One region of the Streptomyces sp. 3330 genome, then DNA from elsewhere that is predicted to be linked to it. Evidence: riboswitches for the same ligand, from Rfam matches in the RefSeq annotation. Region 1 holds a riboswitch; the other holds the start of a gene.

Region 1 (4,180 bases):
TGGACCTGGACGCCGGGGGAGCGGCCTGGGACAGCGACTCGGCGCGGCTGGCGGGCATCAGGCTGCGCGCCGACATACGGGCCGTCACCGGGCTCACGGGTTCGGTGGGCCTGGCCTCCTGCAAGATGCTGGCGAAGATCGCCTCGGAGCAGGCGAAGCCCGACGGGCTGGTGCTCATCGAGCCGGGGACCGAGCGGGCCCTGCTCGGCCCGCTGTCGGTGCGGACCCTGCCGGGGGTCGGGCCGGCGACGGGGGACCATCTGCGCCGGGCCGGGATCACCACGATCGACGAGATCGCCGAGGCGGGTGAGGACGAGCTGGTGCGGCTGCTGGGCAAGGCGCACGGGCACGCGCTGTACGCCATGGCGCTGGCCCGCGACGACCGGCCCGTGGTGGCGGAGCGGGAGGCCAAGTCGGTGTCGGTCGAGGACACGTACGACGTGGACATCCATGACCGGGTCCGGGTGGAGCTGGAGGTGCAGCGGCTCGCGGACCGGTGTGTGCGCAGGCTGCGGGGCGCCGGTCTGTCGGGGCGGACCATCGTGCTGAAGGTGCGGCGGTACGACTTCTCCACGCTCACCCGGTCCGAGACCCTGCGCGGGCCCACCGACGATCCGGCGGTGGTCCGGGAGGCGGCGGCCCGGTTGCTGGACCCGGTGGACACGACCGGCGGGGTGCGGCTGCTCGGGGTGGGCGTCAGCGGACTGGCCGACTTCACGCAGGAGGATCTGTTCGCGCAGGCCGCCGAGGACCTGGCCGACGGGCCCGAGGAGGAACTCGCGGACGAGCCCGTGGGCGAGGTGCCGGTGCCGGTCGAGCGTCAGTGGCGCCCGGGACACGATGTGCGGCATGCCGAGCTCGGCCACGGATGGGTGCAGGGCAGCGGGCTGGGCCGGGTCACCGTGCGGTTCGAGACGCCCGAGTCGGAGCCGGGACGGGTGCGCACCTTCCGGACCGACGATCCGGGGCTGGAGCCGGCGGAACCGCTGCCGCTGGTGCGACGAAGACCTGACGACGAGGGCGGGGCCGCGGTGGCGGCGCCGTCAACGCAGCCGAAGGCGTCGGAGGCGGAGACCGGGAACTCCGCGTGAGGCGGATCAGTTACACAGAGTGAAGCGGTTCGCAGGGTGGGGTGGGTCGAAGCGGTGGCGGTGTCCCGTGCGGTGACACCGGTGACGGATGGGGAGCTGCATGAAGCTGCACGAGGGCCGGTTCGCGGATCCGGCCGGGGTGTCGCCGGAGCGCGAGGCCGAGATGCGCCGGGTGGTGGACCGGCTCACCCGGTGGGCCGGGAACCGGAGCGACGTGGTGGGGCTGCTGCTCGTCGGATCCTTCGCGCGGGGGACCGCGGGGCCCGACTCGGACGTGAACCTCGTGGTGCTGTCGACGGCGCCCGCCCGGTACGCGCAGGACGCCGGGTGGGCACGTGAGCCGGCCCTGGGGGAGGCGATCGGGATCCGGGAACGCGGGTCCGTCACCGCATGGCGGTATGCGACCGCCGCAGGGCTGGAGGTCGAGGTGGGCGTCGGTTCCGTCCGCTGGGCGCGGACCGATCCGGTCGACGCCGACACCCGGAGAGCCGTCACGGACGGCGCCCGGCCGTTGTACGACCCGGCCGGGATTCTCGGGGCGCTGATACGGGCCTGCGGCTGACGTGACTCACACACGACCGGGACGGCCGGTGCGACGGAGGCGGCTGAGCGGGGGAGGGACGGAAGGCTCAGCTGTCGTCCGTTCCCGCCAGTCGGCCGAAGTCGTGGTCCGGAAGCGGGGGAGCGGCGCCCACGTCGAGGCCGTAGTGGTGGTAGAGCTGCAGTTCCTGTTCCGGGGAGAGGTGGCGGCCCACGCCGAAGTCGGGAGCGTCCTTGATCAGGGCCCGGTCGAAGGGGATGTGCAGGGTGCCCTCGACCAGTCGGCTGGGCTCCAGGGGAACGAAGGCGTCGCGGGAGAACAGGCCGGTGCGTATGGCCGCCCACTCCGGGACTCCGGTGGCGTCGTCGAGATAGACCTCGTCGACGGTACCGATCTTGGCGCCGTTGCGGTCGAACGCCTTGCGGCCGATCAGGTTGCGCGGATCGATGTCGGTCTGCACGGGCCCTCCACTTGGTCGCAACTCATCCGTAAGCACTACAAAAGAGCACATTGGGACGAGTGGCCACTCGAGCGAGTCTCATTGACCCCGCTGGTAGTCTGACAATGGCTGCTGACACCGCGCGGGAGAGTCCTCCGGACATCACCGGAGGCGCCGAAGGAGCAAATCCTCCCCGGAATCTCTCAGGCTCACGTACCGCACGGACGAGGTCACTCTGGAAAGCAGGGCGGGTGCCGACGGCGTCGACGGTTCCCGCTCTCACCGACGGTGAAAGCCGGGTCCCCTCGGGCGACCCGGTGAAGCTCTCAGGTTGAGATGACAGAGGGGGAGGCCGTCCGGGTACCCACCGTGGTGACCCTCGAAGGTCGTGTCAGACCAGGAGGCCTCCGTAATGACCGCCCATCGCATTCCGCTCGCAGAGCTCGAGCAGGGAATTCCCTTCGAACAGCGCCACATCGGGCCCGACCTCGAAGCGCGGGCCAAGATGCTCGCACAGGTCGGCTACGGCTCGCTCGACGAGCTCACCGCCGCGGCGGTCCCGGATGTGATCAAGAACGCCGACGCGCTGGACCTGCCGGGTGCCCGCACCGAGGCCGAGGTGCTGGCCGAGCTGCGTTCGCTGGCCGACCGCAACCAGGTCCTCGACTCGATGATCGGCCTCGGCTACTACGGGACGTTCACGCCGCCCGTCATCCTGCGCAACGTCATGGAGAACCCGGCCTGGTACACGGCCTACACGCCGTACCAGCCGGAGATCTCCCAGGGCCGGCTCGAGGCGCTGCTGAACTTCCAGACCGTGGTCGCCGACCTGACCGGGCTGCCGACCTCCGGTGCGTCGCTGCTCGACGAGGGCACCGCTGCCGCCGAGGCGATGGCGCTGTCCCGGCGCATGGGGAAGAACAAGAAGGGCCTCTTCCTCATCGACGCGGACGCCCTGCCGCAGACCATCGCCGTGATCGAGACCCGCGCCGAGCCCGCGGGCGTGGAGGTCGTCGTCGCCGACCTGAGCGACGGCATCCCGGCGGAGATCGCCGCCCGGGAGATCAACGGCGTGCTCGTCCAGTACCCCGGCGCCTCGGGTGCCGTGCGTGACCTCAAGGCGCTCGTCGACCAGGCGCACGGGCTCGGCGCGCTCGTCACCGTGGCCGCCGATCTGCTCGCGCTGACGCTGCTGAAGTCGCCCGGCGAGCTGGGGGCGGACATCGCCGTCGGCACCACGCAGCGGTTCGGTGTGCCGATGGGCTTCGGCGGGCCGCACGCCGGTTACATGGCCGTCCGCGAGCAGTTCGCGCGCAGCCTGCCCGGGCGGCTGGTGGGCGTCTCGGTGGACGCCGACGGGCACAAGGCCTACCGGCTCGCGCTGCAGACGCGTGAGCAGCACATCCGGCGCGAGAAGGCCACCAGCAACATCTGCACCGCGCAGGTGCTGCTCGCGGTGATGGCGGGCATGTACGCCGTCTACCACGGCCCCGACGGGCTGCGGGCGATCGCCCGGCGCACGCACCGGTACGCCACGATCCTCGCCGCCGGGCTCGAGGCCGGCGGGGTCGAGGTCGTGCACGGGTCGTACTTCGACACCCTGACCGTGCGGGTTCCGGCGAAGGCCTCCGCGGTCGTCGCCGCCGCCCGGGAGCTCGGCGTCAACCTGCACCTCGTCGACGCCGACCAGGTGTCGATCGCCTGCGACGAGACGACCGCCCGGGCGCAGGTCCTCGCCGTCTGGGCCGCCTTCGGCGTGGAGGGCGACATCGAGTCGCTCGACGCGGCCACCGCGGACTCCCTGCCCGCCGGGCTGCTGCGGTCCGACGCGATCCTCACGCACCCCGTCTTCCACCAGCACCGTTCCGAGACCGCGATGCTGCGCTACCTGCGCAGGCTCGCCGACCGCGACTACGCGCTGGACCGGGGCATGATCCCGCTCGGCTCCTGCACGATGAAGCTCAACGCCACCACCGAGATGGAGCCGGTCACCTGGCCCGAGTTCGGTCAGCTGCACCCCTTCGCGCCTGCCGAGCAGGCGGAGGGCTACCTGACGCTCATCCGTGAGCTGGAGGAGCGGCTCGCCGAGGTCACCGGGTACGACAAGGT
Region 2 (4,180 bases), on a different contig from region 1:
CCTCGTCCGCGATGCGGCGGAACTCCGCGAAGTCCAGCTGCCGCGGGTACGCCGACCAGCCGGCGATGATCACCTTCGGGCGGTGCTCCTTGGCGAGGCGCTCGACCTCGGCCATGTCGACCAGACCGGCGTCGTCCACGTGGTAGGCGACCACGTCGAACTGCTTGCCGGAGAAGTTCAGCCGCATGCCGTGGGTCAGGTGACCGCCGTGCGCCAGGTCCAGGCCGAGGATCGTGTCGCCGGGCCGGGCCATGGCGAACAGGGCGGCCTGGTTGGCGGAGGCGCCCGAGTGGGGCTGCACGTTGGCGTACTCGGCGCCGAACAGCTCCTTGATCCGGTCGATCGCGATCTGCTCGGCCACGTCGACGTGCTCGCAGCCGCCGTAGTAGCGGCGGCCCGGGTAGCCCTCGGCGTACTTGTTGGTCAGGACCGAGCCCTGCGCCTCCATCACCGCGAGCGGAGCGAAGTTCTCCGAGGCGATCATCTCGAGCGTGGACTGCTGACGGTTCAGCTCGGCGTCGACCGCGGCGGCGATCTCCGGGTCGAGCTCGTGCAGGGGCGTGTTCAGGACGGACATGCGTCTACGACTCCTCAGCCGGCGGTGAAGGCGGTGTACTCGTCGGCGGAGAGCAGGTCGTCCTGCTCGCCCGCCGTGCGTACCTTGAACAGCCATCCGCCCTCGAAGGGAGCGGAGTTCACCAGCGCCGGGTCGTCGACGACGTCCTGGTTGACCTCGACGATCTCGCCGGAGACCGGCGCGTACAGCTCGCTGACCGACTTGGTCGACTCCAGCTCGCCGCAGGTCTCGCCCGCGGTCACCGTGTCACCGACCTCCGGGAGCTGTACGAAGACCACGTCACCGAGCGCGTTGGCCGCGTGCTCCGTGATGCCGACCGTCGAGACGCCGTCCTCGGCGACCGACAGCCACTCGTGCTCCTTGCTGTAGCGCAGCTGCTGGGGGTTGCTCATGGCTTGAATTCTCCTGTACGCGGGAGGGTGCTGGTGAATAGGGGACTGCGGAAACGCACGTGAGCGGCGGAAGTGTGCGCAGCGTCACGCGCGGGCGGGCGTCGACGCGCCCAGTGTCTACTTCTGGCGCTTGTAGAACGGCAGCGCCACGACCTCGTACGGCTCGTGGCTGCCCCGGATGTCCACGCCGACGCCCGTGGTGCCCGGCGCGGCGTGGGCGGCGTCGACGTACGCCATCGCGATCGGCTTGCCGAGGGTGGGGGAGGGGGCGCCGGAGGTGACCTCGCCGATCACCTCGCCGCCCGCGACGACGGCGAACCCGGCGCGCGGGACCCGGCGGCCCTCGGCGACCAGGCCGACGAGGACGCGCGGGGGCTGCGACGCGGCGCGCCCGGCGGCGGCCTCCAGCGCCGTGCGCCCGACGAAGTCGCCTTCCTTCTCGAACTTCACCACCCGGCCCAGTCCCGCGTCGAACGGGGTGAGGGAGGTGCTCAGCTCGTGCCCGTACAGCGGCATGCCCGCCTCCAGGCGGAGCGTGTCCCGGCAGGACAGGCCGCAGGGCACCAGCCCGGCGCCCTCGCCGGCCTTGGTCAGCGCCTGCCACAGCTCGACGGCGTGCTCCGGCCGCACGAACAGCTCGAAGCCGTCCTCGCCGGTGTAGCCGGTGCGCGCGATGAGGGCCGGGACGCCGGCGACGGTGCCGGGCAGGCCCGCGTAGTACTTCAGGCCGTCCAGGTCGGCGTCGGTGACGGCCGCGAGGATGCCGGGGGACTCGGGGCCCTGCACGGCGATCAGCGCGTAGGCGTCGCGGTCGTCGCGGACCTCGGCGTCGAAGCCGTCGGCGCGCTCGGTCAGCGCGTCCAGCACGACCTGCGCGTTGGAGGCGTTGGCCACCACCATGAACTCGGTCTCGGCGAGCCGGTAGACGATCAGGTCGTCCAGGATGCCGCCGTCCGCGCGGCAGATCATCGTGTAGCGGGCGCGGCCGGCCTTGACCGCCCCGATGTTGCCCACCAGGGCGAAGTCGAGGAGGGCGGCGGCCTGCGGGCCGGTGACGGTGATCTCACCCATGTGCGACAGGTCGAAGAGCCCGGCCCGGGTGCGGACGGCGTGGTGCTCGTCGCGTTCGGAGCCGTAGCGCAGGGGCATGTCCCAGCCGGCGAAGTCGGTCATCGTCGCGCCGAGCGCGCGGTGCACCGCGTCGAGGGCGGTGTGGCGCTGCCCGGCGTTCTGGTCGGATGCGGGGTCGGTACTGCTCATCGGGCGTTCGTCTCCCAAGGCGACGGGATCCCCCCGGTGCGCGCGCAGCGGGGCGGGCAGGCACGGGGGAAGGCGAGGTCGTTCCTCCCCATCTGTCATCGGAACCTGAGAGGTTCGCCATGACGATCCGCGAGGGGATCGACCATGACTTGCACCTTGGGTGGGACCGCTGGAGACAGCGGCCCGCTTTTCAGATGTGCCTCGCCCGCGCGGTAACGGGGCCTGAGAGATTCAAGGGAGGGACTTGCTCCTTCGGCGCCCCAGCGAAGCTGCTGCTGAGGACTCTCCCGCGCGGATTCAAACGGCCGGTATGCAGTTGGCGCGGCCATCATTGCACGGCTCGCCCCGATCACGGCAGGCCGCATCTGTAACCGGCTTGTGTCGGTACGCGCACGAAATCGCCGGGCGCGGCGCATTACCTTCTCTTTACGCTCGGTGGGGATGAGGACACCATCTGACCCCAGGGGAGGACGATCACGGTGAACAGGACGACCAGGGCGAGGTCCACGGCATTCGCGACCGGCTCGGGGCTCGCGCTGCCCGCGCAGCCCGTCGCCCCGGCCCGGGAGGCGCGCGGCCCCCGGCCGGCGCCCGTCGTCCGCGACCTGCGCGAGCGGGCCGGCCGCAGCCCGCACGGCCTGCTCTTCGGCCCCCGGGACCTGGTCGTGGTCACCGGCCTGCCCGGCAGCGGCAAGTCCACGCTCATGCGGCGGACCGTGCGGGGCGTCCGCATCGACTCCCAGGACACCCGGGACCGCTGGGACGCCCGTACCCCGCGTTTCCTGCCCTACGGCCTCTACCGCCCCCTCGTCCGGCTCGCCCACTACGCCGGACTGCGCCGGGCGCTGCGCGGCGGCGAGGGCGTCGTCGTGCACGACTGCGGCACGCAGGCCTGGGTCCGCGACTGGCTGGCCCGCGAGGCCCGCCGCCGCGGCGGCACCCTCCACCTGCTGCTGCTGGACGTCGGCGCGGACACGGCGCTGGAAGGGCAGCGCGAGCGCGGCCGGGGCGTCTCCCGGTACGCGTTCCTGCGTCACCGCCACGCGGCCGCCCGGCTCGCGCGCTCGGTGGAGAAGGGCCGGCTGCCCGCGGGCTGCGGCTCGGCGGTGCTGCTCGACCGCGCGGCGGCCGACACGCTGCGGCGCATCGGGTTCAGGGACTGAGGGCTCCGGCGCGACCCCCGGTACCCGCTAGCCTTTCCGGCACAGCGAAGTGAGTGGTTCTCAGCAGGCGGTAGGCAGATGGATTTCCCCCCGGCGAACTTTCCGACGGACTTCTCCGCGGACTTTCCGGCGCAGGCGCACCCCCATCCGCACGGCGGATGGCCCGGCAACGAGCTGGAGGAGGTGCTCTCCGTCTCCCTCGGCGTGCCGGGGGCCGGCGGCCGGATCGTCGAGGTGCTCGGACGCAGCTTCGTCTGGGTGCCGCTGCCCGGCGGCGGCGGCCCGCACAGCGGCCCCCTCGACTTGCCCACGATGGAGATCGAGGGCCAGGTGTACGTGCCGGTCTTCAGCTCCGAGGAGCAGTTCCGGCAGGTCGTCGGCTCGCACATGTCGTTCACGATCGCGCCGGCCGTCGAGTTCGCCCGGGGGCTGCCCCCGCAGGTGGGCATCCTGGTGAATCCGGACGGCGTGGTCGGCGTCCCGCTGCCCCCGCCCGCCGTGGCCGAGCTCTGCCGGGCCGGCCGCACCCCGCTGGACGGCGGCGCGGCGGGCGGCCGGGTCCGGCTGTACGAGCCCGACTGGCAGGACGACCCGGTGGACTTCCTGGCCGCGGCCTCGGCGGAGTTCGAGGCCACGGGCGTGGTCCGCACGGCCCGCCGCTGCCTGGCCGTCATCGAGACGGCGGACCCGGTGATGTTCGTGGGCGTGGAACTCTCCCGGCCGGAAGGCGACCTGAGGGCCCTTCCCCTGGAGGCCCTGGGCAGGGCGCTGGGCAGGACCTCGGCCCC

What was found. Region 1 has a riboswitch for glycine ahead of gcvP (aminomethyl-transferring glycine dehydrogenase). Riboswitches for the same ligand answer to the same signal wherever they lie in the genome.
Region 2: it holds a riboswitch for glycine, as region 1 does, so the genes downstream of both, gcvT (glycine cleavage system aminomethyltransferase GcvT) here and gcvP (aminomethyl-transferring glycine dehydrogenase) in region 1, are expected to answer to the same signal.

What each region holds. Positions count from the first base shown of each region.
Region 1 covers NZ_JAVDVA010000023.1:132,814-136,993, reverse strand. The annotation lists gene J2X68_RS31460 (DNA polymerase IV) at 1-1,091, shown strand, start outside; gene J2X68_RS31455 (nucleotidyltransferase domain-containing protein) at 1,192-1,653, shown strand; gene J2X68_RS31450 (PRC-barrel domain-containing protein) at 1,721-2,092, opposite strand; glycine riboswitch at 2,205-2,300, shown strand; gene gcvP (aminomethyl-transferring glycine dehydrogenase) at 2,484-4,180, shown strand, end outside.
Region 2 covers NZ_JAVDVA010000012.1:42,530-46,709, forward strand. The annotation lists gene glyA (serine hydroxymethyltransferase) at 1-577, opposite strand, end outside; gene gcvH (glycine cleavage system protein GcvH) at 592-969, opposite strand; gene gcvT (glycine cleavage system aminomethyltransferase GcvT) at 1,087-2,229, opposite strand; glycine riboswitch at 2,430-2,529, opposite strand; gene J2X68_RS20895 (AAA family ATPase) at 2,703-3,392, shown strand; gene J2X68_RS20900 (enhanced serine sensitivity protein SseB) at 3,471-4,180, shown strand, end outside.